Regions from separate parts of the Streptomyces sp. HSS9-12 genome, predicted to be linked through region 4. Evidence: riboswitches for the same ligand, from Rfam matches in the RefSeq annotation. Region 4 holds a riboswitch; each other region holds the start of a gene.
The links. A riboswitch is a leader RNA that binds a small molecule or an ion and turns the genes downstream of it on or off. The one in region 4 is predicted to bind cobalamin.
Positions count from the first base shown of each region.

Region 1: another riboswitch for cobalamin. It lies ahead of ACY34J_RS22325 (prenyltransferase/squalene oxidase repeat-containing protein); the one in region 4 lies ahead of ACY34J_RS13775 (cobalamin biosynthesis protein).
Region 2: another riboswitch for cobalamin. It lies ahead of ACY34J_RS02495 (ribonucleoside-diphosphate reductase subunit alpha); the one in region 4 lies ahead of ACY34J_RS13775 (cobalamin biosynthesis protein).
Region 3: another riboswitch for cobalamin. It lies ahead of ACY34J_RS11760 (CbtB domain-containing protein); the one in region 4 lies ahead of ACY34J_RS13775 (cobalamin biosynthesis protein).

Region 1 covers NZ_JBUEGC010000046.1:11,659-18,644, reverse strand. The annotation lists gene ACY34J_RS22345 (prenyltransferase/squalene oxidase repeat-containing protein) at 1-665, opposite strand, end outside; gene ACY34J_RS22340 (class I SAM-dependent methyltransferase) at 662-1,393, opposite strand; gene ACY34J_RS22335 (glycosyltransferase family 4 protein) at 1,454-2,785, opposite strand; gene ACY34J_RS22330 (TetR family transcriptional regulator) at 3,006-3,611, shown strand; cobalamin riboswitch at 4,040-4,195, shown strand; gene ACY34J_RS22325 (prenyltransferase/squalene oxidase repeat-containing protein) at 4,340-5,590, shown strand; gene ACY34J_RS22320 (SCO2322 family protein) at 5,845-6,474, shown strand; gene ACY34J_RS22315 (energy-coupling factor transporter transmembrane component T family protein) at 6,471-6,986, shown strand, end outside.
Region 2 covers NZ_JBUEGC010000003.1:92,633-99,618, forward strand. The annotation lists gene ACY34J_RS02475 (extracellular solute-binding protein) at 1-657, opposite strand, end outside; gene ACY34J_RS02480 (GntR family transcriptional regulator) at 886-1,692, shown strand; gene ACY34J_RS02485 (DUF3311 domain-containing protein) at 1,883-2,140, shown strand; gene mctP (monocarboxylate uptake permease MctP) at 2,137-3,810, shown strand; cobalamin riboswitch at 4,129-4,260, shown strand; gene ACY34J_RS02495 (ribonucleoside-diphosphate reductase subunit alpha) at 4,412-6,826, shown strand; gene ACY34J_RS02500 (ribonucleotide-diphosphate reductase subunit beta) at 6,970-6,986, shown strand, end outside.
Region 3 covers NZ_JBUEGC010000017.1:65,127-72,112, reverse strand. The annotation lists partial or broken gene ACY34J_RS11770 (sigma factor) at 20-274, opposite strand; gene ACY34J_RS11765 (CbtA family protein) at 397-1,161, opposite strand; gene ACY34J_RS11760 (CbtB domain-containing protein) at 1,176-1,394, opposite strand; cobalamin riboswitch at 1,430-1,583, opposite strand; gene ACY34J_RS11755 (histidine phosphatase family protein) at 1,696-2,271, shown strand; gene ACY34J_RS11750 (molybdopterin cofactor-binding domain-containing protein) at 2,647-4,986, shown strand; gene ACY34J_RS11745 ((2Fe-2S)-binding protein) at 4,995-5,471, shown strand; gene ACY34J_RS11740 (NUDIX hydrolase) at 5,587-6,021, opposite strand; gene ACY34J_RS11735 (vWA domain-containing protein) at 6,018-6,986, opposite strand, start outside.
Region 4 covers NZ_JBUEGC010000021.1:52,964-59,949, forward strand. The annotation lists gene ACY34J_RS13765 (anion permease) at 1-1,185, shown strand, start outside; gene ACY34J_RS13770 (hypothetical protein) at 1,214-1,450, shown strand; cobalamin riboswitch at 1,634-1,762, shown strand; gene ACY34J_RS13775 (cobalamin biosynthesis protein) at 1,929-2,876, shown strand; gene ACY34J_RS13780 (cobyric acid synthase) at 2,873-4,408, shown strand; gene cobN (cobaltochelatase subunit CobN) at 4,446-6,986, shown strand, end outside.

The sequences.
Region 1 (6,986 bases), on a different contig from region 4:
ATGGAATAGCGGTCCTTGTCGAGGAACCGCTCGGGGTGGCGGCGGATCGCATGGCCCAGCCAGCCGGTGGCCAGCTCCCAGTCGGGCTGCGGATCTTCGCGGTGCTCGGCGATGGCCAGCGCGCAGCGCAGCGCCTGGTAGATCGAGGAGCAGCCGGTGAGCAGCGCGTCGGTGACGGGGGTGTTCCCGTCCTCGAGGGCCTCCCGCTTCCAGCCGATCTGTCCGCCGGGCTGCTGCAGACCGAGGACGAACTCGATGGCCGCGTAGACGGTCGGCCACATCCGCTCCAGGAAGGCGTCGTCGCCGGTGGAGAGGTAGTGGTGCCAGACGCCAACGGCCACGTACGCGCAGAAGTTGGTCTCCCGGCCGCGGTCGGTCGCCTTCTCCGGGTCCCCCTCCGCGTAGGCCGCGTACCAGGAGCCGTCGGAATTCTGGTGGTCGGCGAGCCACCGGTACGCGGCCTCGGCCCGGGCGTGTTCGCCCGCCGCGTCCAGCGCCATGGCGGCCTCGACGTGGTCCCAGGGGTCGAGGTGGTGCCCGCGGAACCACGGTATGGCACCGTCCTCGCGCTGTATGGCCACGATCCCGGCGACGGTGGCGGCGGCCTGCTCGGCCGTCAGCACGCCGGCCAGGACAAGGCGTTCGGTGCGGCCCGGGCTCGTCACGCCTCGCCCTTCGGCAAGTGCGGCTTGGTCGCGTAGGCCACGAAGCTCTTGCCGATCAGCGGGTTCAGGGCCTGCTCGGCAACCCGGGTCAGCAGCGGCTTCTTCATGATGTCCCAGACCAGGAGCTTGTGGTACGCCTTCACCGGCAGGGCCTGGTCGTTGTCGACGCCGAAGGCGCACTTGAGCCACCAGTACGGCGAGTGCAGCGCGTGCGCGTGGTGCGTGCCGTACGGGCGCAGGCCCGCCTCGCATATCTTCCGCAGCAGCTCGTCGGCACGGTAGATGCGGATGTGGCCGCCCTCGACCTCGTGGTACGCGTCGGAGAGCGCCCAGCAGATCTTCTCCGGCCCGTAACGCGGTACGGTCACCGCGATCCGCCCGCCCGGCTTGAGCACCCGCACCATCTCGGCGAGCACGCCCTTGTCGTCCGGGATGTGCTCCATCACCTCGGAGATGATCACGACATCGAAGCTGTCGTCGGGGAAGGGCAGAGCCAGCGCGTCGCCCTCCATCGCGGTGGCGCCGGCGCCCGGCGGCGCCTCGCCGGCCTCCTTCATGGCCGCGAACCACTTGGCGACCTCGCGGATCTCCTCACCGTTGCGGTCCAGGGCCACGACCTGCGCTCCGCGCCGGTAGCACTCGAAGGCGTGACGGCCCGCGCCGCAGCCCAGATCGAGCACGCGGTCGCCTGGGGCGAGCGGGAAACGGGAGAAGTCCACGGTCAGCACGGGGATCTGCCTTCCTGGGGGCTGTCGGGTGGAGCGGAGGGACGTATCTGTCAGGCCGGGTCAGGCGGTGCGTGCGCTCCGGGCCCGCATCGCGATGGCCTCGCGGTAGTGCTCTGCCGTACCGCGGGCGGCCTGTTCCCAGGTGAAGCGGCGCAGCACCCGCTCCCGCCCGGCCATGCCGAGCCGTCTGCGCAGCTGGTCGTCGTCCAGCAGCCGGCCGAGCGCGGCGGCCAGCGCGCCCGCGTCGCCGGGCGGTACGGCCAGGCAGGTCTCGCCGTCGCGGCCGGCGACCTCGGGGATGGCGCCGCCGGTGGTGGCGACCAGCGGGGTACCGGTGGCCATGGCCTCGGCGGCGGGCAGCGAGAAGCCCTCGTAGAGGGAGGGCACGCAGGCGACCTGCGCGCCGCGCACCAGGTCGACCAGATCCTGGTCGCTGATGCCCTTGACGAACTCGACGGCTCCATCGAGCCCGTAGCGCTCGATGGCGGCGGCGACGGGCCCGTCCTCGGCGCGTTTGCCCACGACGACGAGGTGGGCGCGCGGGTTCTCGGTGCGCAGCTTGGCCAGCGCCTCGACGAGGAAGACCAGGCCCTTGAGCGGTACGTCGGCGCTGGAGGTGGTGACGATCCGGCCGGGGATTTCCGGAACCGCCGGGTCCGGGGAAAACAGCTCGGTGTCCGCGCCGATGTGCACGACATGGACGCGGTCCTGGCGCACCCCGAGGTGGTCGACGATCTCCTGGCGCGAGGAGCCGGAGACGGTCAGGACGGACGGCAGCCGGCGTGCCACCCGCTTCTGCATGCGCGTGAAGCCGTACCAGCGGCGTACGGAGAGGCGGCGCTTCCAGCCGTCGGCGGCGTCCAGCTCCAGCCGGCGGTCCACGGTGATCGGGTGGTGGATGGTGGTGACCAGCGGGAAGCCGAGGCGCTCCAGGCCCAGCAGGCCGTAGCCGAGGGTCTGGTTGTCGTGGATGATGTCGAACGCGCCGCGGCGGGCGGCGAGATGACGACGGGCGCGGAGGCTGAAGGTCAGCGGCTCCGGGAAGCCGCCGGTCCACATGGTGGCGACCTCCAGGGCGTCGACCCAGTCCCGGTACTCGTCGCGCCCCGGAGTGCGGAACGGGTCCGACGGGCGGTACAGGTCGAGGCTGGGCAGCTTGGTGAGGGTGACTCCGGCGTCGAGGACGGGGTACGGCTGGGCGCCGATGACCTCGACGGTGTGGCCGAGCCGGGCGAGCTCGCGGGACAGGTGCCGTACGTAGACGCCTTGGCCCCCGCAGAACGGGTTCCCCTTGTAGGTCAGCAGCGCAATGCGCAGCGGGGCGCCGCGCTCGGCCGCGGATGCCCCGGCAGGGAAGTGAGGCACGGCTGCCGGTATGGCCTCAGCGGTCACTCTCGGCCCCCTTCTCACAGCAGTTCAGCCGGAGCGTAATCGCTCGCGCTAATCTAGAACAAGTTTCAGACTTGATCGCTCAAGGAGCTACGAATCTACCCGCAGGTAGCCCGTCAGGGAGGGGCGGAGCAGGTGATTCGCGCCACGGCACGGCCCCTGCCATGCTGTGCGGACCCCCCGCAACTTCGACGCAGACCACGGATGTCACGGAATGGGACATATGACGACAGAGCGCCAGCCGTCCTCCCCTCCCCTGACGGAACGCCAGGAGGCGCGTCGTCGGCGCATCCTGCACGCCAGCGCTCAGCTGGCCAGCCGCGGTGGCTTCGACGCGGTCCAGATGCGCGAGGTCGCCGAGCTCTCCAACGTCGCCCTCGGCACGCTCTATCGCTACTTCCCCTCCAAGGTGCATCTGCTGGTCGCGACCATGCAGGACCAGCTGCAGCACATGCACGAGACGCTGCGCAAGCGCCCACCGACCGAGGAGCAGCCGTCCGCGCGGGTGGCGCAGACGCTGATGCGGGCGTTCCGCGCGATGCAGCGCGAGCCGCACCTGGCGGACGCCATGGTCCGGGCGCTGACCTTCGCCGACCGGTCGGTGAGCTCCGAGGTGGACACGGTGTCGCGGCTGACGACCGCGATCATTCTGGACGCGATGGGGCTGGACGGGGCGCCGACCCCCGAGCAGCTCTCGGCGGTCCGGGTCATCGAGCACACGTGGCACTCGGCGCTGATCACATGGCTCTCCGGGCGGGCCTCCATTGCCCAGGTGAAGATCGACATCGAAACGGTCTGCCGCCTGATCGACGTCACAACGCCGTCCTGACCGGGCGTTCCGCGCCCGGGTTTTGCCCCGCATGCCTCGTATCGCGGCGGATGAGACCCGCCGTGGGCACGGCGACCCGCCTCCGCCTCTCCCGGCGGGCAGCCACCCGTGCGCCCCTGCTCACCCACAGCCAACGGCCGGCCGCTACCCACTCGCCCACGACTGCGCCGGCAGAAACCCCGCCGCGGAAATCCGCCACGGGCACGGCGACCCGCCTCCGCGTCTCCCGGCGGGCCCATCACGCCTCCCCGGGGGCCTGCCTTCGCGGCGGCGCCCGGGCCCTGGCCGCACGCTGCCAGCGAGCGCCAGGCCAACACCTCCGCCCACTGCACCGCCCACGAAAGCACAGCGCGCGGCGGCCACCGCCGCCCACCGCATCCCTGCCCGCCCCATCGTTCACGCCCGCCCGCCATCAGGGCGCGTCAGCGTGCCCGGTTAAGCTGTCCGGCGACAACTGCATCCGTGTCCGATCGGGGGAAGCCGGTGCAAATCCGGCGCTGACCCGCAACCGTGAGCCCAGGGCGTACCCGCGTACGCATCGACCGGGGCGAGCCGGAGCACCCGACCGGAGACGACGAAGGCTCCCGCCGCCGGTACCACCGGCAGCGGCACCGTCGAGGAGTGCGGAAGGCGAGCCCGGTGCCATCGCGCGACGAACGCGTGAGGGAACGGCCGTGCCCTGCCCCCGTATCCCTCACCACCGCGACACATCGAGAGGCACCACCGCTATGAACGTACGCCGCAGCGCCGCGGCCCTCGCCGCGTCGGCCGTGCTCTGTGCGGTTGCCGCCCCGACCGCGATCGCCGACGCGTCGCCCTCCCCCTCCGCCGCCCCGAAGCTCCCCTCGGGCCTGTACGGCACGAAGGACCCCACGTACGACGGGGTGTGGCGGCAGTCGGTGGCCCTGCTCGCGCAGGACACGGTGGGTGTGACCCCGGCGAAGAAGGCCGTGGACTGGCTCGCCGGGCAGCAGTGCTCCTCGGGCGGCTTCGCCGCGTACCGGGCGGACCCCACGGAGGAGTGCGACGCGAAGACGCCGGTCGACAGCAACGCGACCGCGGTGGCCGTACAGGCACTGGCCGCGCTCGGCGGCCATGCGAGCGCCGTGTCGAAGTCGGTGGACTGGCTGAAGACCGTGCAGAACCAGGACGGCGGCTGGGGCTACAACCCGGGCAGCCCGAGCGACGCCAACTCGACGTCGGTCGTCATCGGCGCCCTCGTCGCGGCGGGCCGAAAGCCGGAGGACGTGAAGTCCCAGAAGGGCAAGTCGGCGTACGACGCGCTGGTCGGCTTCCAGCTCGGCTGCGATGAGAAGGCGGGCGAGCAGGGCGCGTTCGCCTACCAGCCCAAGGGCGGCAAGCTCACCGCCAACGCCGACGCGACGGCGGCCGCGGCCCTCGCCGGCCTCGGCAAGGGCCTGGCGGTGGAGCCGCTGGACAAGGGCACGGACGAGGCGGTCAAGCCGATCGACTGCGGTGCCTCCGATGCCAAGGACGCGCGCGAGCCGGACGACGCGGCGCAGGGCGGGGCCGCGTACCTCGCCAAGGCGCTGGAGAGGAGCGGCCGGCACCTGATGTCGGCAATGCCGGGCGCCAAGAACCAGCCCGACTACGGCAACACCGCCGACGCCGTCCTCGCGCTCGCCGCGGGCGGGCACCGCGAGGCGGCCGAGAAGCCGCTGCGGTGGCTGGAGAAGAACTCCGCACGGTGGTCGCAGGGCGACCCCGCCGCCCTCGCCCAGCTGGTCCTGGCCGTCCACGCGACCGGCGCCGACCCGCGCGACTTCGGTGGCACCGACCTGGTGCGGCAGCTGAACGCCACGGGCCCGAAGCCGGCCGCCGAGCACGCCGCCGGGCAGGCGGGCCCGGAGCGGAACGCCGCCGATGAGGGCAACGGTACGGCGGTGTGGTGGATCGTCGGCGTGGGCCTTGTCGCGGGCATCGGCATCGGCATCCTCATCAGCGGCCGCAGGAAGTAGCGATGACGGAGCGGGAGCGTTACACCGCTCGGCGGTCTACGGCGAAGGGGGGCGGGCAGCCGGCCGCCCTTCGTCACGGGGCCTCGCCGACGGTCGCCAACGCGGAGGGGCGACGGGCCGGCAGCCCCGGCGACCGCCGGGCCGGCCGGGGACTCCACGGCGCGGTCGCCGTCGCGGCCTGCGCCACCGGCCTCGCCATCGCCGCGGGCACCGTGCTGGGCGCGATACCGGCGCAAGCGGCCGGGCACCCGCACATGCCGAGGACCCTGGCCGCGGGGTCCGCCCAGGGGTACCGCTACTGGTCGTTCTGGGAGCGCCACGGCGGCAGTTGGGCATACGCCACCGAGGGGCCGGCGACCGCGCGGCCGGCCGACGGCGATATCCACGGTTTCCGCTTCTCCGTCAGCGAGGACTCCCAGGACGCCGCCCAGCCACGCGGCACCGCGGCCTTCGACACGATCTGCGGGGGCACCGACCCCAAGCGCGGCGCCAAGCGGATCGCGCTCGTCATCGACTTCGGCACCGCGGCGGACGCTCCCCCAGCCGCTGCCGGCCGCGGCGGCGAGACGCCGCCGAAGCCCCGTACGGAGTGCGCTCGCGTCGCCGAGGACGCGACGACCGCCGAAGCGCTCGCCGCCGTCGCCAAGCCGCTGCGCTACAACTCCGACGCGCTGCTGTGCGCGATTTCCGGCTACCCGAAGACGGGCTGCGCCGACGAGATATCCGGCGACGGCTCCGCGTCGGCTTCGAAGGCCGACGCGTCGGCGAAGCGGAAGCGGGCGGCTCAGGACGGCGGCCCGTCCGCGGGCCTCCTCGCGGGACTTGCGGTCGTCCTCGGCCTCGGCGCCGCCGCGCTGTGGCAGGCGCGCCGCCGCCGCGGATGACCACGGAGCCACGACCAGTGCCACCCCGCGACAACAGGCCCATCGCCCATCCGCGTCGCCGGCGGCTCTCGCTGCGCCCGCCCGCGGCATCCCGCGGCACCGCCCTGCACGCCGGCGCCTGGTGGCTGTGGGCCCTCGGCCTCGGCACCGCCGCCTCCCGTACCACCAATCCGCTGCTGCTCGCCCTGCTCGCCACCGTCGCGGGCTACGTCGTCGCGGCCCGCCGCACCGACGCCCCCTGGGCGCGCAGCTACAGCGCATTCCTCAGGCTCGGCCTGTTCGTCGTCGCCATCCGGATCGTCTTCTCCATCGTCCTCGGCTCCCCGATCCCCGGCAGCACAACACTGTTCACCCTCCCCGAGATCCCGCTCCCGGAGTGGGCCCGAGGCGTGCGCATCGGCGGCCGGGTCACCGCCGAAGGCCTGGTCTTCGCGCTCTACGACGGGCTGAAGCTGGCCACCCTGCTCGCCTGCGTCGGCGCCGGGAACGCCCTCGCCAACCCGGCCCGGCTG
Region 2 (6,986 bases), on a different contig from region 4:
CTTCTTGCCGTCCTTCTTCACCAGGTCGGCCCCGGTGCCGATGGTCAGGCCGTCGAAGAAGTACCAGTTCTGGCCGGGCAGATAGATCGGTTCCGCATCGGTCTTCTTCCCGATCGCCTCGAGGTCCCTGAAGAACTCGGTACGGGTCTCGGGCGTGCCCTTGAGGCCGGCCTCGGCCCAGATCTTCTTGTTGTAGACGACGACGCGGTTGGCGACGTACCAGGGCGCCGCGTACTGCTTGCCGCCGTAGACAGCGGACTTGTTGATCGACGCGGTCCAGTCCGCGCCGATCTCCTTCTTCAGATCGGTCAGGTCGGCGAGGCCGCCGGTCCGGGCGTACGCCGGGGTCTGGGTGTTGCCGACCTCGATGACGTCCGGCGGCTCCGACTCCGAGAGCGCTGTGGTGATCTTCTGCTGGATGCCGTTCCACTGCTGGGTCTCGAACTTCAGCTTCGCGCCGGTCTTCTTCCCGAATTCCGCCGTGACGGCCTTCGTCCAGCCCTCGGGGGTGGAACCGTCCATGGCCCAGACGGTCAGGGTCTCCCCCTTGAAGCCGTCCGAGCCGGACTTGTTCCCCCCGTCGCCGCTGCTTCCGCAGGCGGCGACGCTCGCCAGCATGGCCGCGACACCCGTCGCTGCTATGAGCCCGCGCTTCATAGCACCCCTCCTCCACGAACCGGATGTGGTCAATAATGGTTTAGACCAGTGCGGGCAGCTTGGCCTAGACCTTTGAGGGTGTCAAGGGTGTATAAGAGTCGCTGTCGGGTCCGTTACCGTTCCGACACCCGGACGGGGGCCACCCGCTGAGGCCGGACCGTGCCACGATGTGAGCCGCTACAGACGGAGGAGCCGGTGACGGCAGGAGATGAGCCGGGGAGGCAGACCATGGAGTCCGACGGCGCCGCCCAGGCCACAGAGCACGCCCCCACGCTCCACTCGGGAGACGAGGCCCCTCATGGGGCGGGCGGCGCGGCGCGCACCGCGCGCGTGCCCAAGTACTACCGCCTCAAGCGCCACCTCCTGGAGATGACCCAGACGCTGCCCCCCGGCACACCGGTCCCCCCGGAGCGCACCCTCGCCGCCGAGTTCGACACCTCCCGTACGACCGTGCGGCAGGCCCTCCAGGAGCTGGTCGTCGAGGGCCGGCTCGAGCGGATCCAGGGCAAGGGCACCTTCGTCGCCAAGCCGAAGGTCTCGCAGACCCTGCAACTCACCTCCTACACCGAGGACATGAAGGCCCAGGGCCTGGAGCCGGCCTCGCAACTGCTCGACATCGGCTACGTCACGGCGGACGACCGGCTCGCCGGCCTGCTCGACATCGCGACGGGCGGGCGGGTCCTGCGCATCGAACGGCTGCGGCTGGCGAACGGCGAGCCGATGGCCATCGAGACCACGCATCTGTCGGCCAAGCGCTTCCCGGCGCTGCGCCGCAGCCTGGTCAAGTACACCTCGCTCTACACGGCCCTGGCGGAGGTGTACGACGTCCGGCTCGCCGAGGCCGAGGAGACCATCGAGACCTCGCTGGCCACGCCGCGCGAGGCCGGGCTGCTCGGCACGGACGTCGGCCTGCCGATGCTGATGCTCTCGCGGCACTCGATCGACACCAACGGCGAACCGGTGGAGTGGGTGCGGTCGGTCTACCGCGGCGACCGGTACAAGTTCGTCGCCCGGCTGCAACGGCCGGGCACCTGAGGCGGATAGCGGACGCCGGTCGGCTGACACTGGCCCACTGATCGGCGCGGCACCCCCACATCGCTCCTGACCTGCGGTTCCATCAAGCGTTTCCGTACCGATATACGAACGGGGGTGACGTCCGGAGGGAGCCTCCCTTAGATTTCCCCCGCATTACGGAGGAGATCACTCGAGGGGACGGTGCCGGGTCATGACAGAACCACCAGAAGACCGCCAGAGAGGGGTCGCCGCCCTGCCGCTGACCGTGGCGGGCGTATGCCTGTTCATTCCGTTCGTGGCCCTGCTGTGGGTCGGCTCGTACTCCCGGGTGACGCCGACCGTGATCGGCATCCCGTTCTTCTACTGGTACCAGATGCTCTGGGTGCTGATCTCTACCGCACTCACCGCCGTCGCGTACGCCGTGATCCGGCGCCATGAGAAGGCGCGCAAGGGGGGTGCGTCGCAGTGAAGGACGGCGTGAACGTCATCGCCCTGGTCGTGTTCGGCCTCTTCTTCGTCGCCGTGACGGTCATGGGCTTCCTGGCCGCCAAGTGGCGGCGCGCGGAGAACGCCGAGAACCTCGACGAGTGGGGCCTGGGCGGCCGCAGCTTCGGCACCTGGATCACCTGGTTCCTGCTCGGCGGCGACCTCTACACCGCCTACACCTTCGTCGCCGTCCCGGCGGCGATCTACGCGGCGGGCGCGGCCGGCTTCTTCGCCGTGCCGTACACGATCATCACGTATCCGCTGGTCTTCACGTTCCTGCCGCGGCTGTGGTCGGTCGCGCACCGGCACGGCTACGTGACCTCCTCGGACTTCGTACGCGGCCGCTTCGGCTCCAAGGGCCTGTCGCTGGCGCTCGCGGTCACCGGGATCCTCGCGACCATGCCGTACATCGCGCTCCAGCTCGTCGGCATTCAGGCGGTGCTGGACGTGATGGGCATCGGCGGCGGCACGAGCACCCACTGGTTCGTCAAGGACCTGCCGCTGCTGATCGCCTTCGGTGTGCTCGCCGCCTACACGTACTCCTCCGGGCTGCGCGCCCCCGCGCTCATCGCCTTCGTCAAGGACACCCTGATCTACCTCGTCATCGCGGTGGCGATCATCTACATACCGATCAAGCTGGGCGGCTTTGACCACATCTTCTCCGCGGCGAGCGACGCTTTCGCGGTGAAGAACCCGCAGACGGGGCTGCCCCGCGGCTCGCTCGTCACGGCACCGCAGGCGCAGTGGGCGTACGCCACGCTGGCCCTCGGCTCCGCGATGGCGCTCTTCCTGTACCCGCACTCGGTGACCGCGGTGCTCTCCAGCGGGAGCCGCAACGTCATCCGGCGCAACACGACGATCCTGCCGCTGTACTCGCTGATGCTGGGCATGCTGGCGCTGCTCGGCTTCATGGCGATCGCCGCCGGGATCAAGGTGGAGAACGGGCAGCTGGCGATCCCGCAGCTGTTCGAGAACATGTTCCCGGACTGGTTCGCGGGTGTGGCGTTCGCGGCCGTCGGCATCGGCGCACTGGTCCCAGCGGCCATCATGTCGATCGCCGCCGCGAACCTGTTCACCAGGAACATCTACAAGGACTTCATCAAGCGGGACGCGACGCCGGCGCAGGAGGCCAAGGTCTCCAAGATCGCCTCGCTGCTGGTGAAGGTCGGTGCACTGGCCTTCGTCCTGACCATGGACAAGACGGTGGCGATCAACTTCCAGCTGCTCGGCGGGATCTGGATCCTGCAGACCGTTCCGGCGCTGGTGGGCGGCCTGTTCACGCGGTGGTTCCACCGCTGGGCGCTGATCGCGGGCTGGGCGGCCGGCATGCTCTACGGCACCTGGAAGGCGTACGAGACGCCGGGTCCCAATCAGCCGCACTTCGGCAACACCAACCTGATTCCGCTCATCGGCGAGAAGGGCTACATCGGGCTGACCGCCTTCGTGCTGAACGTCGCGGTCGTGGTGGTGCTCACGGTGGTCCTGAAGGCCGTCAAGGCGCCGGAGGGTGTGGACGAGACCTCCGCGGACGACTACACGGCGGATGCGGGCGAGCCTGGCGTGCGGACCAAGCTGCCGCCGGCCACAGTCGGAGCGCCCGGCCCGGGTCCCGACGACGCCGCTGACACCGCGGAAGCCCCCGCCAAGAACTGACACCGCGGATCCGTACGGTCAGGCAGCCGTACGGTACGCACCGGCCACGGGCCGTCGCCCCCGCACGGGGCGGCGGCCCGTTGTCATACCCCTGGTGCACACTCGGCTTCGTGACTCCGCTCCCCCCCACCTGAAACCAGAAGATGGTGACGGCCCATCGGCTGTACGGCGGCTGGGTTTCTACGGGCTCCGGAGCGGGACTGGGAGCCGATACCGGGCGTCGTGCTGCAGGTGCTCAGCTGCGAGCTGTGATGGGCGAGCCCGATGTGGCCACCCCAAGCCCCGCCACAATATGTGGGGGCCGCGCGCGGACTACAGCACAAGATGTATGCTCATGCTCGCTGCCGCAGCAGGGGAATCCGGTGCGACTCCGGAACTGTCCCGCAACGGTGTAGACACGCGCACGTCGCGCGTGCCAGTCCGAATACCTGTCGGCGGCCTGCCCGGATCGACCGACCGGGCCGAAATCGTCCGGGCCTCGCGGGTTGGGTCGGCGGACGCTGCGCGGTGTCACTTCGCCCTGCCCGGGGGACGTACGCCCGTATGCGCCCGTCGCGCATCACCCCTCGCGGCCCCCAGCCGAGCGAGGGAGAGCACACCGGTGACCATCGCGCCCGTAGATCCGTCCTCATCGACCACAGCCGAGGACGGCCCCGAAGGCCCCGGAACCGCGCTGCTGCGCACCCTGACCGACCTCACCGCCGACCTTCCCGCGACCGACCCCGGCCGGGTCGCCGCCGCGGCGCTGCGCGGCCGTCACGCGGGTTCGGACGAGGCCGAGTTGCGGGGGCTGGCGACCGAGGCCGCGGCCGGTCTGATCTCCGAGGACCCGCAGTACTCGCGGCTCGCGGCGCGTCTGCTCTCCCGCGCCATCGCCGACGAGGCCGCGAGCCAGGGTGCGGTCTCCTTCTCCGCCTCCGTCGGGACCGGCCACCGCGAGGGTCTGATCGCCGACAGCACCGCGGAGTTCGTACGGACACACGCCGCGCGCCTGGACACGCTTGTCGAGACGGCGCTGGCCGACGGCGCCGACGACCGCTTCGGCTACTTCGGGCTGCGCACCTTGCACAGCCGCTATCTGCTGCGCCACCCCACGACGCGTCAGGTCATCGAGACGCCGCAGCACTTCATGCTGCGCGTCGCCTGCGGCCTCGCCGCTGGCAACGCGGGCCGGGCGGTCGACGAGGTGGCCGCGCTCTACCGGCTGATGAGCCGCCTGGACTATCTGCCCAGCTCCCCCACCCTCTTCAACTCCGGTACCCGGCACCCGCAGATGTCCTCCTGCTATCTGCTGGACTCGCCGCTGGACGAGCTGGACTCCATCTACGACCGGTACCACCAGGTCGCGCGGCTGTCGAAGCACGCGGGCGGCATCGGCCTGCCGTACAGCCGGGTGCGGTCCCGCGGTGCTCTGATCCGCGGCACCAATGGGCACTCCAACGGCATCGTGCCGTTCCTGCGCACCTTGGACGCCTCGGTCGCGGCCGTGAACCAGGGCGGCCGGCGCAAGGGCGCGGCCTGCGTCTATCTGGAGACCTGGCACGCGGACCTCGAGGAGTTCCTGGAGCTGCGTGACAACACCGGCGAGGACGCGCGCCGCACCCACAATCTCAACCTGGCGCACTGGATCCCGGACGAGTTCATGCGCCGCGTCGAGGCGGACGGGGTGTGGTCGCTGTTCTCGCCCTCCGACGTGCCGGAGCTGGTCGACCTGTGGGGCGAGGAGTTCGACCTGGCCTACCGCACGGCGGAGGCGGAGGGCCGCTACGTCAAGCAGGTTCCGGCCCGGCAGATCTACGCCCGGATGATGCGCACCCTCGCGCAGACCGGCAACGGCTGGATGACCTTCAAGGACGCTGCCAACCGCACCGCCAACCAGACGGCCGAGCCGGGCAAGGTCATCCACTCCTCCAACCTCTGCACCGAGATTCTGGAGGTCACCAGCGACGGCGAGACGGCCGTGTGCAACCTGGGGTCCGTCAACCTCGCTGCCCATCTGGGTGCGGACGGGACGGTTGACTGGGAGCGGCTGGACGCCAGCGTGCACACCGCCGTCACCTTCCTCGACCGGGTCGTGGACATCAACTACTACCCGACCCGCCAGGCGGCGGCGTCCAACGAGCGCTGGCGCCCGGTGGGCCTCGGCGTGATGGGCCTGCAGGACGTCTTCTTCCGCCTCAAGCTGCCCTTCGACTCCCCCGGGGCGGCACGGCTGTCCACCCAGATCGCCGAGCGCATCATGCTCGCGGCGTACGAGGCGTCCTGCGACCTCGCCGACCGGCACGGCCCGCACCCGGCCTGGTCCTCCACGCGCGCCGCACGCGGGGTGCTGCACCCGGATCACTACGGCGTCCAGCCGCACTGGCCGGAGCGCTGGGAGGCGCTGCGCGCCCGTATGGCCCGGACCGGCATGCGCAACTCCCTGCTGCTGGCGATCGCGCCCACGGCCACGATCGCCTCGATCGCGGGCGTGTACGAGTGCATCGAGCCGCAGGTCTCGAACCTCTTCAAGCGCGAGACCTTGTCGGGCGAATTCCTTCAGGTCAACTCGTACTTGGTGGAGGAGCTGAAGCAGCTGGGTGTGTGGGACGCCCGGACCCGCGAGGCGCTGCGCGAATCGGGCGGCTCGGTGCAGGACTTCGCCTGGCTGCCTCAGGACGTGCGCACGTTGTACCGCACGGCGTGGGAGATCCCGCAGCGGGCCCTGATCGACATGGCCGCGGCCCGTACGCCGTTCCTCGACCAGAGCCAATCGCTGAATCTCTTCATGGCCTCGCCGACCATCGGCAAGCTCAGCTCGATGTACCTGTACGCATGGAAGCAGGGCCTGAAGACGACGTACTACCTGCGTTCGCGCCCGGCCACCCGGATCGCCCGCGCGGCCGGCAACTCGACGGCCGCCGACCTCCGCGCCCTGCCTTCGGCGGGGGGACCCCCAGTACAGCAGACGACCGAGTCCGCCGACGCCGTCGCCTGCTCTCTTGAAAACCCCGAGTCCTGCGAGGCCTGCCAGTAATGACCACCCCGGCCCACCCTCCCCTTGCCTCCGGCGTGGGGGACCCCACCGACCACCACCCCGCAACGACGACGCTGCGCGTCGGCACCTCTGATTCTCCGAAGAACCTCCTCGATCCGGGCTTCGAGCTGACGCTCCGTCCGATGCGCTACCCGGAGTT
Region 3 (6,986 bases), on a different contig from region 4:
CGGTTCCAGAACTGACTCAGCGTCTTCGCGTCTCGTCGCTGCGCAGCTGGTCCATGAGGCGGCGGGAGGCGACCTTGATCAGCCACCCGCGAGGATTGTCCGGGAGGCCCTTCTCTGGCCATTGCCGGGCGGCCGCGAGCAGCGCCTCTTGTACGGAGTCCTCGGCGAGGCCGAAGTGCCCGTCGCGGCGTACCAGCGCGCCGAGGACCCGCGGCGCATGCAGACGCAGCAGTCCTCGACCTCGGTCGTACGTCTCACGGCAGCACCTCGCCATCGACGAGAACAGCAGCACCTTCGTGCCCTACCCGGCGCTGCCCTGACATCCGCCGCGCGCACAACGAAAGGAAGGGTCCGCCGGGTAGCTAGCTACCCGGCGGACCCTTCCGTATGGCTGCCTCAGTTGGCTGCGGGTGCTACCTCCACAGCCACCGGCTGGCTGCCGGCGGTTTCGCTACGAGGCTGAAGGACCCGCTCCGCGAGGTGGCCGAACAGCACCCCGAAGGAGGCCCACAGGGTGAGCTGGATGGCCAGGGCCGCGAGGCGGAACTGCCACAGCAGCGTCGCCGAGAAGTCGTGCGGCACCTCGTTGATCGTCGGCAGGAACGCGTAGGCCAGACCGACAGCGAGGACGAACCCCGCCCCGGCCACCACCGTGGCGTACCAGGTGCCCAGTCGCGGCGCGAGGCGCTTGCCCAGGATGACGGCCGCGACCGCCAGCAGCACGCTGAGGGCCATCATCAGGAAGTACAGCGTGGTGCGCTTGCCGATGGTGTCGGGGTCGCCGACCGACGGCGGGTTGGCCGGGTACTTCAGGAACGGCACCAGGTAGACCGCGACCAGGGCGGCGGCCGACAGCAGGGCGGCGGTCGCGCGCGGACTGAAGCGGCCGATCCGGCCCAGGGCGAAGCAGAACGCCAGGGCCGCGATGCCGCCCAGCGCCACGCCGTAGATGAGCACGCCGGTGGCCAGTCCAGCGGTGGACTGCATGGTGCGGCTCACCAGCTCCGCGCCGTGTTCGTGGGAGTGTCCCTCCTCGTACGCGATGGCGGCGTCCACGTGCGGTTCGCCGAGCAGATAGGCGACGACGAGGGCGAGCAGCCCGGCGGCGAGGCCGGCGAGCATGCCGCGCACCAGGAGAGATCTGACGGTGATGGAGTTCACGTTCGGGGCCCCTGTCAGTGGCAGGGGAAACCGAGCAGGTGGCGGCCGTCGTGCACCCACTCGTGCACGTTCTCGCCGGAGAGCAGCGCCGTCGCGCCCTGCTCGGCACCGACGAAGTACAGCAGGATCAGCATCAGGATGCCGAAGAAGGCCGCCCAGGGCAGGATCACCCGGATCGGCAGCGTGGCCGGAGCGGCGGGGGCAAGAGTCGGCGGGGCGACGGACTGCGCCATGGCAGGACCTCCCGGGGAACGCGCGTCCCATGTCGTTGGAGCTCGGAACGACGGCAGCGGGTCTGACTCACCCAGCGATCACCACCCCGGGGCGGGGTCGGCTCCTGCCGGGCTTACAGTGGCGCGACCGTGCCGGATTCCCACCGGCTTCCGTTTGCCGTCGTCAATATCGTCGCGACGGTATCGCGAATGGGCGATCCGGCCAAGGGGCGCGCGGGCCGCACAGGGGTGCACACCATTCCGCATGTGTGCCCCCAAGGCCCGGTACTCATCGGCTGGTTGGCCCAGGGAGGAGTGGCGTGTGACCACTCGGGTGATGTTGATCTCACCAGCGGTGAGTGCTGCTCTGCGGCAGGCGCGCTTCGACGACGGCTGCTCCCTGGACGCCGCGGGGCTGCGGCGCGCTCGGTTCGCCGCCGAAAGCGTGCCGGCTGCGGACCGCGTAGCCATCTCCCCCACCGCACGCTGCGGGGAGACCGCCACCGGTCTCGGCCTGGACGCGGTGCCGCGGCCCGAGTTGGCCGGGCTTGCGATGGGCCGGTGGAGCGGCATGACCCTGGAGGAGGTCACCGCCGCCGAGCCCGAGGCGGTGAAGGCCTGGCTTACGGACCCGGCGTGCGCACCGCACGGCGGGGAGTCGCTGTTCGAACTGTGCGACCGGGTGGGCGGCTGGCTGAAGAGGGAGGCCAGTGAGCCGGGGCGGGTGGTCGCCGTCGTCGAGGTCGATGTCGTACGGGCGGCGGTCGTACGGGCGCTGGATCTGCCCGTGCAGGCGTTCTGGCGGATCGACGTACCACCGCTGGCCGCCGTGGAGTTGAGCGGGCGCGCCGGGCGATGGAACCTGCGGGCCGGACGGCCGCTGGGCGACGGCGGGTAGGCTGGGGAACGCAGTCGGTTCGCCCCCGCCCTCCCCCGGCCTTCGGCATGGGGGACCCCAGCGGGAGCGTCCTAATCCCGATCCGCGGTGTGCGCCCATCGCCGGTAGCCGATACGAAGCGACGGCCACCGGCACATCGTTCCCCGATGCAATGGAAGCCGCTCATGCGTTTGGATCGCTCCGAGTTTGAACAGTCAACTCTAGGAACCCGGCAGTCACTCCCATCAATGGCGGAGGCGGTTGCTGAGTCCAAGCGGGCTGCCCGACGACAGTCCGTTGACCGGCGAGAAGTGGCTTCCGGTCCGTAACCCCCCGTGCTGACCGGTACGGCGGCCCTCGCCGCGAAGCTGTTCGAATTTGTCGAGAGGACAGGTGATGGGAGCCCACGAGGGTCCGCAGCAGTCGGAGGAGGCAGCCGCCCCCCGCGAGGTGGGACGGCGGCGATTCCTGGGATACGTGGTGGCAGCTTCGACACTGACGGTGGCAGCGCAGTTGGGGGAAACGGCTGTGGCACCCTCACATGCTGCGGCGGCTGTCCCGTCGCCTTCCCAGCCGTCCGAGCTGTACGACCTCAACGACATGCTCACGGATGCCGCGCGGCCCACGTCCAACCTGATCAGCATTCAGGTGCACACCGATGGCACCGCCTCGTTCGCGCTGCCGCGCGCCGAGGTGGGTCAGGGCATCACCACCTCCAGCGCGATGCTGATCGCGGAAGAGCTGGACCTGCCCCTGGACAAGATCCGCATCACGCTCGCCGATGCGCGTCCGGAGCTGCTGTTCAACCAGCTCACCGGCGGGTCGAACACCACCATCTCCACCTACACCCCGATCCGCGTCGCGGCGGCCACTGCCAGGCACCGGCTGCTGGAGGCCGCGGCCGCGGAGTTCGGCGAGCCGGTATCGGCGCTGACCAGCCGCGCAGGGATGATCACCTCAGAGAGCGGCAAGAGCGCGACCTACGGCTCGCTGGCGGAGAAGGCCGCGAGCCCGCAGACCGTGCAGGTGTCCGTCACTCTCAAACCGCAGTCGCACTTCTCGGTCATCGGCACAGCACAGAGCCGGATCGACGCGCTCGAAAGCGTCACGGGCCGTAAGCAGTTCGCCATGGACCTGGACATACCCGGCGCAAAGCCGACCATGGTGTGCCGGCCGCCTACGATCAACGGCACGGTGCGGTCGGTACAGAACCTGGCAGCGGTACGGGCGATGCCGGGCATCACCGATGTCGCGAGCGTCTCCACCGGCGTAGCGGTACGGGGAAAGACCTTCGGGCAGTGCATCGACGCGGTGCGGGCATTGCAGGTGACCTGGGGCCCCGGCACCGAGGACGGAGCGTCCGATGCCACCGTGCTGCGGGAACTGAAGGAAGCCGAGCTTCCGTTCGCGGTACCGAAGCTGGGACTGCTGACGAAGGCCGTGGAGGGCACCTTCACGTTTCAGTTCGCCAGCAACAGCGCATTGGAGCCGAACTGCGCGGTGGCCGACGTCAGGCCCGACCGGGCCGAGATCTGGGCCGCGCTGAAGTCGCCGATCGTGGCCCAGCAGGCGATCGCGGAGAAGCTCGGGTTGCCGCCGACCGCGGTCACGGTACATGTCACCGAGGGCGGCGGGTCGTTCGGACGCAAGCTGTTCTTCGACGCAGCACAGGAAGCGGCCGAGATCTCACAGACCATGGGCAAGCCGGTCAAACTCATGTGGCATCGCACCGACGATTTCCGGCAGGGTCGCACGCACCCGATGTCCACGAGCCGAGTGCGTGCCACGTACACGGGGAGCGAGGTGCTCGCGCTCGAGCAGCGGCACACCTCCGTGGCCACGGACTTCGGCCACGGCCTCGGCGAGATCATCACCGCCATGGCCGCGAAGCTGCCCGTAGGCGACATCGGCTTCTCCGAAACGGTATTCGAACTCACCCAGCAGACGCCCTACAACTTCGGCACCACCACCCAGCTGCTGAGCGAGGTGGACAAGGGGTTCAACACCGGCAGCATGCGCAACATCTACTCACCCAACGTCAGATGCGCGCAGGAGCTCATCGTCGACCAGCTCGCCAACGCGATGGGCAAGGACCCCTACCGGTTCCGCCGGGAGTTCCTCAAGGACGACCGCGCACGTGCCGTGCTCGACAAGGTCGCGCAGATCGGCGGCTGGGGACGGGCGATGCCGGCCGGGACCGCGCAGGGCATCGCGATCCACCCCGAGTACCACGCCGTCGTCGCGGTGCTCGTCGAGATCGACTGCCGTTCGGACACGACCGGCCGTAAGGTCCATGACGCCTACACCGGACCGCGGGTCACCAAGGTCGTCTGCGCCGTGGACGTCGGTCTCGCCGTCAATCCACGCGGCCTGGAGGCCCAGATGATGGGCGGGATCATGGATGGCATCGCCATCACCCTCAGCTCCAGCCTGCACCTCAAGGACGGACACTTCCTCGAGGGCAGCTGGGACAACTACTTCTACACCCGCCAGTGGAACACGCCCCCCGAGCTGCGGATCGTGGTGATGCCGCCGACCACCGGCAAGCCCGGCGGGGCAGGGGAGCTGGCCGTCGCCGGGGCGATGGCGGCCGTCGCCTGCGCGTACGGCCGGGCCACCGGATCAATGCCGACCCGATTCCCGATCAACCATGACGGCCCGCTCGGCTTCGAGCCGCTGCCGACCGTTCCCCCGATTCCCGCCTCCCCCACTGACGGCCTGACCCGCGCCTACTAGGAGCAACCGTGCCCCAACACACCTTCATCCTCAACGGCAAGCAGGTCACGGCGGACGTCGAGGGCGACGTGCGGCTGCTGTGGGTGCTGCGCGACGTCCTGGGTGTCACCGGCCCCAAGTACGGTTGCGGGCTGGGCGTTTGTCAGGCCTGCACCAGCCACATCAACGGCAAGGCGTTCAACCCCTGCTCGGTACAGGTCAAGGACATCCAGCCCACCGACGAGATCACCACCATCGAGGGCCTGCCCGCCACTGTCGGCAAGGACCTGCACCCCATGCAGGAGGCCTGGCTCGAACACGACGTCGCGCAGTGTGGTTACTGCCAGCCCGGGCAGATCATGGCCGCCGTCGCCAGGGTCAAGCAGGCCCGGGCGGCGGGCCACGAGATCGGCGAGGCCGACCTCGACGAGATCCGCAACATGTGCCGCTGTGGCACCTACCACCGCATCCGCGAAGCCATCATGGCGGGCGCGAAAAGGTTTTAGGCCGACCACCTGCGGCGCGACGATCAGACCGGAGCGCGCTTGGAGCCAGATGCATCCACTGCCGCAGCAGCGTCAATCGGGGGCCTGCCCGGCACAGATGCCCTGGGAGGTGGGGTCAGAGGAGAAAGCCGGATCGGACCAGGAGAGGGACCACGTGGTTCTGTACCGCAGGAGCGAGCATTGGTGCGTGCTCGTCGCTGCCGTTGATCCATCGCAGGTCAGCCAGTTCGGCGGCCGGCCGAGGGACCTGGTCGATCTCGGCCCTGAAAACCGTCATACGCATCGGCACGCCTTCGAGTGCGGCGACATCCTCAACGTCGAGCAACATGGTGAGACTGGTGGGGGCCACGCCGAGCTCTTCATCGAGTTCACGGATGAGTGTCTCCTCGGCGCTCTCCCCCGCCTCCGGTTTGCCACCAGGTAGATAGAAGACGTTCGGAGCGGCCTTCTTGCTGACCACGAGCAGCCGGCCCTGCTCTACGATCGCCGCTGCCACCACCGTGATGGTCGATGGCCGCTGACCACCGTCGGTCGCGACGTCCTTGTTCACATCCTCAGCCCCGCATTTCTGTCAGACATGGATCGGTCAGACATGGATCGGTTGCCGAGCGCTCCTGCCAAACCCTCGGCCAAGCCGGCGAGGTTGTGTCCGCTGGAGAAGACATCGATATGGGGCAGTGCGGCCTGCATTCCGCGTACGAGCGGCTCGTACGCCGGGTCCTCCTTGAGGGGGTTGAGCCAAACGACTCGGTGGGCGAGGCGGGACAGCCGCAGCATCTGCTGTCCGAGCAGCTCCGGGTCACCGAACTCGAGCCCGTCCGAGCAGATGACCACCGCCGCCCCTCGGGCGAGACCGCCGTGGCCGTACCCGTCGAGGAAGCACTTGAGGGAGCCGCCGATGCGCGTGCCACCGTCCCAGTCGACGACTTCGTCGGCGGCCCGTCGTAGCGCTTCGTCCGGCATGCCCTGCGCCAGCTCGCGGGTCACTCGCGTGAGCCGGGTACCGAAGCAGAACACCTCCCATTCCCGCTGCGCTCGCACTCCCGCGTGGGCAAAGAAGAGCAGCGCACGGGAGTAGGCCGCCATCGAACCGGAAACGTCGAGGAGGAGGATGACCCTGCGTGGGCGGAGCCTGCGCACACGCCACGCCCGGCGTACCGGCTCGGCCCCGGTACGGAAGGAGGCCCGCAGAGTGCGATGGAAGTCGGGCACCCCCCTGCGGGCGGCTCGATAGCGCCGGGAACGACGGGGGATCACCGGCAGGCGAGCGCCGACCGCGAACAACGCCTGGAGCTCCTCCTCGGTGCAGTCGGCGAATGATTTCTTCCTCAGCAGCTCGACGTAACTGGCCATGGAAACCTGCTGGTCGGCGTCCTCGTCGGATGGGTCGGCCAGCCCCGCGGTGTGTGCGGTCCGCATGACGGCTGGAGCCTCCGGCGGCGGTTCGGGCATGAACACCGACTCATGGTCGGCGAAGAAGCTCCGGAACACGCGTTCGTAGACCGCGATCTCCTC
Region 4 (6,986 bases):
GACACTGCCAACGCCATGGCCACGACCATCTCCACCGGGGCTCTCAGGCCCAAGACGGCGGTGGCGATGTCGGCGGTCCTCAACCTCGTCGGCGCGTTCCTCTCAGTCGAGGTCGCCGCCACCATCTCCAAGGGCATCGTCGATGAATCCGGGATCCAGCCCGAAGTGATCTTCGCGGGCCTGGTCGGTGCGATCGTCTGGAACCTGCTGACCTGGCTCGCCGGTCTGCCCTCCAGCTCCTCGCACGCCCTGTTCGGCGGCCTGATCGGCGCCACCGTCGCCTCCGCCGGCCTCGGTGCCGTCCATGGCGACGAGGTCGTCATGAAGGTCCTGATCCCGGCCGTCGCCGCGCCGATCGTCGCGGGTCTGGCCACGATGCTGGCGACCCGGCTCACCTACCGCACCGCCCGTAACGCCGACGCGGCTGCCTCCGCCAAGGGCTACCGCGCGGGGCAGATCGCCTCGGGCGCGCTGGTCTCCCTCGCCCACGGCACCAACGACGCGCAGAAGACCATGGGCGTCATGACGCTGGCGCTGATCACCGGCGGCGCGCTGGCCCCGAACGCCGACCCGCCGATGTGGGTCATCGTCTCGGCCGGTGTCGCCATCGCGCTCGGTACGTACCTGGGCGGCTGGCGGATCATCCGCACCATGGGCAAGGGCCTGACCGACATCCAGCCGCCGCAGGGCTTCGCCGCCCAGACCGGCGCCGCGGTCACCATCCTGGCCTCCTCCCACCTGGGCTTCGCGCTGTCCACCACGCAGGTCTGTTCCGGCGCCGTGATGGGCGCGGGCCTGGGGCGCAAGGGTGCCGTCGTGCGCTGGTCGACCGCGACCCGGATGGTCGTCGCCTGGGGTCTGACCCTGCCGGCCGCGGGGCTGATCGGCGCCGCCGCGGCCCTGCTCGCCGAGCAGGGCAACTGGGGCGTCGCCGCCGTCGCCGTACTGGCGCTCGCTGCCAGCGCTGCGATCTGGGTGGCCTCCCGGCGCAAGCCGGTGGACCACACCAACGTCAACGACGTCGAGCCCGAGGGCGTCCTGACCGCGGCCATGAAGACCGTCGCTCCGCCGCCCGCCGGCGTCGCACGCGAGTCGGCGGACGAGGACGCGGCCGCCACCGACGCGAGCACCGGCGCCGACAAGGGCACCACCCCGGAATCCGCCACCGAGAAGGCCGCGGTCTGACCCGCCCGACCCGAAGGACAGCTTTTCCATGAACATCGACTGGGCTGCTCTCGGCCAGGTCTTCGGCGTCAGCCTCGTGGTGACGGTCGGGATCGTGGGCCTGTTCACCCTCGGTATCGCCGGCACCTCCCCCAGGCAGGAGGCTCAGCCGGACGGCACGGCGGCAGCCGTGGCGCCCACCGCACTGGCGCGCGCCGCTGCGTACGCCTGTTACGCGCTGTGCACGGCGGCCGTTGCGTACGGCATCTATCTGATCGTCGCCTAAGGCCGGCGGCACCCCCGCACGACCCCCGCGACACACACCTGCCGCCACCGGGCGGGAAGCGCTGCCAAGCGCTTCCCGCCCGTCGCATGTGGGGCTCAGCACACTCTGCCTTCCCAGGTCAAGAGCAAGTTGACGGGCGTTCGCGGGGCGTGGTGGACTGCCGGAGCCCAACGGCGGCAGGAGAGGAAGCCGGTGCGAATCCGGCGCGGTCCCGCCACTGTCACCGGGGAGCGCTCCCCCATCCCACAAGTCACGGCCCGCGGAGGCGGGTTGGAAGGCCGGGGGAAGCGCCGATCCGGGAGCCAGGAGACTCTCACCGCCGGTCACGTCGAGCCAGGGCGCGGACCCTGAGTGAGGACATATCGCCATGCCCGGCTGCCGTCGAAGAGCCCGCTGCGCCTCTGCGCCACACCAGCCATTCCTGTCAGGAACAACGGCGAACTGACCGATGGCTGCCGATCAGTCGGGCGATACGGGAATGCCCGAAGACGCCGTCTTTGTATGCGCTGCGGCTCTCGGCTTCGTGTGCGACCTTGTCGCGGGCGACCCCCGTCGCGGGCACCCGGTGGCCGCCTTCGGACGCGCCGCATCCGCCGTCGAGCGCCGGTTGTGGCGCGACCACCGCGGCTACGGCGCCCTGTACGCGACGCTGTGCGCCGGCGGTGCGGTGACCGCCGCGGCCGGGATGTCGCGCGCCGTACGCCACACCCCCGCTGCCGCCGTGTCGTTGACCGCCGCCACCACCTGGGCCGTACTGGGCGGCACCTCGCTGTGCCGCGAAGCGCGGGCCATCGGCGCGGCCCTGGCCGCCGGTGACATCGAGGCGGCGCGCGAGCGGCTGCCGCATCTGTGCGGCCGGGACCCGAAGGCGCTGGACGAGCAGCAGATCGCGCGCGCGGTGGTGGAGTCGGTGGCGGAGAACACCTCGGACGCGGTGGTGGGCGCGCTGGTGTGGGGAGCCGTCGCGGGCGTACCGGGGTTGGTCGGCTTCCGCGCGGTCAACACCCTGGACGCGATGGTCGGTCACAAGTCGCCGCGCCACCGCCGCTTCGGCTGGGCCTCGGCGCGGCTGGACGACGTGGCCGGCTTCCCCAGCTCGCGGCTGACCGCCGCCCTGGCGGTGCTGGCGGGGCCGGATCCGCGGGGTGCGTGGCGGGTGCTGCGCCGCGATGCGCGCAAGCATCCGAGTCCCAACGCCGGGCCGGTCGAGGCCGCGTTCGCGGGTGCTCTGGGCGTCCGGCTGGGCGGCAGGCTGTCGTACGGCGGCCGGATCGAGCACCGGCCCGTGCTGGGCGCGGAGAACCGGCCGGTGCAGGTACGGGACATCGAGCGCGCCGTACGACTGTCACGGCGGGTGGCCGTACTGGCGCTGGCGGCGTGCGTCGCCGGGCGGTTGCTGAGGACTCGGAGCAAGGGGGGCGCATGAGCGGCGGGTTGCTGGTCGCGGGGACCACGTCGGACGCGGGGAAGAGCGTCGTCACGGCGGGCATCTGCCGATGGCTCACCCGCAAGGGTGTTTCCGTCGCGCCGTTCAAGGCGCAGAACATGTCGCTCAATTCGTTCGTGACGCGCGAGGGCGCCGAGATCGGACGGGCGCAGGCGATGCAGGCGCAGGCGGCGCGCGTGGAGCCGAGTGCGCTGATGAACCCGGTGCTGCTCAAGCCCGGCAGCGACCGCAGCAGCCAGGTGGTGCTGCTGGGCAAGCCGGTCGGCGAGCTGAGCGCCCGCGGCTACCACTCGGGGCGTCAGGAGCAGCTGCTGGGCACCGTGCTGGAGTGCCTGGAGGAGCTTCGGGGCACGTATGACGCGGTGATCTGCGAGGGGGCCGGAAGTCCGGCCGAGATCAATCTGCGGCGTACGGACATCGTCAACATGGGACTGGCCCGGGCGGCCCGGCTGCCGGTGGTGGTGGTCGGCGACATCGACCGGGGCGGCGTCTTCGCCTCCTTCTTCGGCACGACCGCGCTGCTGAGCCGGGAGGACCAGCAGCTGGTGGCCGGCTATCTGGTCAACAAGTTCCGCGGGGACGTATCGCTGCTGGAGCCCGGTCTGGACATGCTGCACACCCTGACCGGGCGGCCGACGTACGGCGTGCTCCCCTTCCGGCACGGCCTGGGCATCGACGAGGAGGACGGCATGGGGGTACCTCCCAGCGGTAGCTGGGGGAGCGTCTCGCTGCGCGGCGCGGTAAGGGAGCCGGTGGTCGCTCCGCCGCACGGCGAGGACGTCCTGCGGGTGGCGGTCGCCGCCGTACCGCTGATGTCGAACTTCACGGATGTGGACGCCCTTGCCGCCGAACCCGGCGTGGTGGTGCGGTTCGTGGACCGGCCGGAGGAGCTCGCCGACGCGGACCTCGTGGTGCTGCCGGGCACGCGCGGCACCGTACGGGCGCTGTGGTGGCTGCGCGAGCGGGGGATCGCGGACGCGGTCGTCCGGCGGGCTGCGGAGGGCCGGCCGGTGCTGGGCATCTGCGGCGGCTTCCAGATGCTCGGCGAGCGCATCGAGGACGAGGTCGAGTCGCGCGCGGGGACGGTCGAGGGGCTCGGGCTGCTGCCCGTGCGGGTGCGGTTCGCGGCCGAGAAGACCCTGACCCGGCCGGTGGGGCAGGCCCTCGGTGAGCGCGTCGAGGGCTACGAGATCCACCACGGCGTGGCCGAGGTCACGGGCGGGGACGAGGCGTTCCTGGACGGCTGCCGGGTGGGGTCGGTGTGGGGCACCCACTGGCACGGCTCGCTGGAGAGCGATGGGTTCCGGCGGCGGTTTCTGCTGGAGGTCGCCGCTGCGTCCGGGCGCCGCTTCGTACCTGCGCCCGACACGTCGTTCGGCACGCTGCGCGAGGAGCAGCTCGATCTGCTCGGCGACTTGATCGAAGAGCACGCGGATACGGATGCGCTGCTGCGGCTGATCGAGACGGGGGTCCCATCCGGGCTGCCGTTCGTCCCGCCGGGGGCGCCGTGAACAACGACGTACGGAACGTACGCACGAAGGGGGCACCGTGAGCACTGTGCTGTTGCTTTCCACCGCCGACACCGACCTGTTGGCGGCCCGCGCTTCCGGCGCGCCGTACCGGATCGGCAACCCGGCGCGAGTCGATGTCGAGACCGAGCTGCCGGTCCTGCTGGACGGCGCGGCCGTCGCCGTCGTCCGGCTGCTGGGCGGCAAGCGGGCCTGGGAGGACGGGCTCGCGGTGCTGCGGGCGTCCGGCATTCCGACGGTGCTGCTGGGCGGCGAGGCCGTGCCGGACGCGGAGCTGATGGCCGAGTCGTCGGTCCCGGCCGGTGTCGTGGCGGAGGCGCTGCGCTACCTGGTCGAGGGCGGGCCGGGCAACCTCGGCGAACTGGCGCGCTTCCTCTCCGACACCGTCCTGATGAGCGGTGAGGGCTTCGAGCCGCCGCGAGAGATGCCGATGTACGGGGTGCACGGGGAGCGCAGTTACGATCCCGCGCGCCCCACGGTGGGCGTGCTGTTCTACCGGGCGCACCAGCTGTCCGGAAACACCGCGTTCGTGGACGTACTGTGCGATGCGATCGAAGCCCGGGGCGCCAATGCGCTGCCGGTGTACTGCGGCTCGCTGCGCGGCGCGGAACCGGGGCTGTACGAGCTGCTGGGGCGGACGGACGCGCTCATCGCGACCGTGCTCGCGGCGGGCGGCACGCGGGCGAGCGACGCCTCGGCGGGAGGCGACGACGAGGCCTGGGACGTGGGCGCTCTCGCGGAGCTGGACGTGCCCGTGCTCCAGGGCCTGTGCCTGACGTCCTCGCGCGCGGCGTGGGAGGAGTCGGACGCGGCGCTGTCCCCGATGGACGCGGCGATGCAGGTCGCGATCCCGGAGTTCGACGGCCGGCTGATCACCGTGCCGTTCTCCTTCAAGGAGCCGGGCGAGGACGATGTGCCGGTGTACATCGCCGACCCCGAGCGGGCGGCGCGCGTGGCCGGGATCGCGGTGCGGCACGCGCGGTTGAAGCACAAGCCGAACGCCCACAAGAAGGTCGCCGTCATCTTCACCGCGTACCCGACGAAGCACTCGCGCGTGGGCAACGCGGTGGGCCTGGACACCCCAGCGTCGGCGGTACGGGTGCTCGACGCGCTGCGCGACGCCGGATATACCGTCGACGGCTACCCGGACCATGGCGATGAGTTGATTCATCGACTCATCGAGGCGGGCGGCCACGACGTGGAGTGGCTGACCGAGGAGCAACTGGCCGCCGCCCCCGCGCGCGTGCCCCTCAAGGACTACCGGCAATGGTTCGCCCGGCTCGACCCGGAGCTGCGGGACGGGATGCTCGAGCACTGGGGCGAGCCGCCGGGCAATCTGTACGTGGACGTCCGCGACGGGGACGAAGCCGAGATCGTGCTGGCGTCGCTGCAGTTCGGCAATGTCGTGGTGATGATCCAGCCGCCGCGCGGCTTCGGTGAGAACCCGATCGCGATCTATCACGACCCGGACATGCCGCCCTCGCACCACTACATGGCGGCCTACCGCTGGCTGGAGAACACCTACCAGGCCGACGCCATCGTCCACATGGGCAAGCACGGCACCCTGGAGTGGCTGCCGGGCAAGGGGCTGGGCCTGTCGGCGTCCTGCGGCCCGGACGCCGTGCTGGGCCCTCTGCCGCTGATCTACCCGTTCATCGTCAACGACCCCGGTGAAGGCACCCAGGCCAAGCGCCGCGGGCACGCCACCGTCGTCGACCACCTGGTACCGCCGATGGCGCGCGCCGACACCTACGGCGACCTGGCCAAGCTGGAGCAGCTGCTGGACGAGTACGCACTCGTCAGCGATCTCGACCCGGCGAAGGCTCCGGCCGTACGGGCGCAGATCTGGACGCTGGTGAAGGCCGCGGAGCTGCACCACGATCTGCATGTCGACGAGCAGCCGGACGACGACGACTTCGACGAGTTCGTCATGCACATCGACGGCTATCTGTGCGAGATCAAGGATGTACAGATCCGCGACGGCCTGCACATCCTGGGCGGCGGCCCGGTCGACGAAGCCCGCGTCAACCTGGTGCTGGCCGTGCTGCGGTCCTCGCAGGTGTGGGGCGGCAAGGCCGAGGCCCTGCCGGGTCTGCGGGCCTCGATCGCCCAGCACTTCGGGCTGGTCGAGAAGGAGCTGCTGGCCGAGCCCGGCGCGGTCCTCAAGGTGCCCGTGGAGCTTACGACGCTGGTCGACGGGCCCTCGCGTACGGCGGCCGATGTCATCGATCTGCTGGAGCAGCTGTGCCGGCGGCTCGCCGAGGGCATGGAGGCGCGCGGCTGGGACGCGGCCGCCGCGCCGGGTCTGGTGTCCGGGGCGCTGGGACACGACCTGCCGGATGCGGTGGCGGTGCTTGAGTTCGCCTGCCGCGAGGTCGTGCCGCGACTGGCCCGTACCACCGATGAGATCGGCCATGTGCTGCACGCGCTGAACGGCGGCTACGTCCCCGCCGGGCCGTCCGGTTCGCCGACCCGCGGCCTGGTCAACGTCCTGCCGACCGGTCGCAACTTCTACTCGGTCGACCCCAAGGCGATCCCGTCGCGCCTGTCGTGGGAGGTC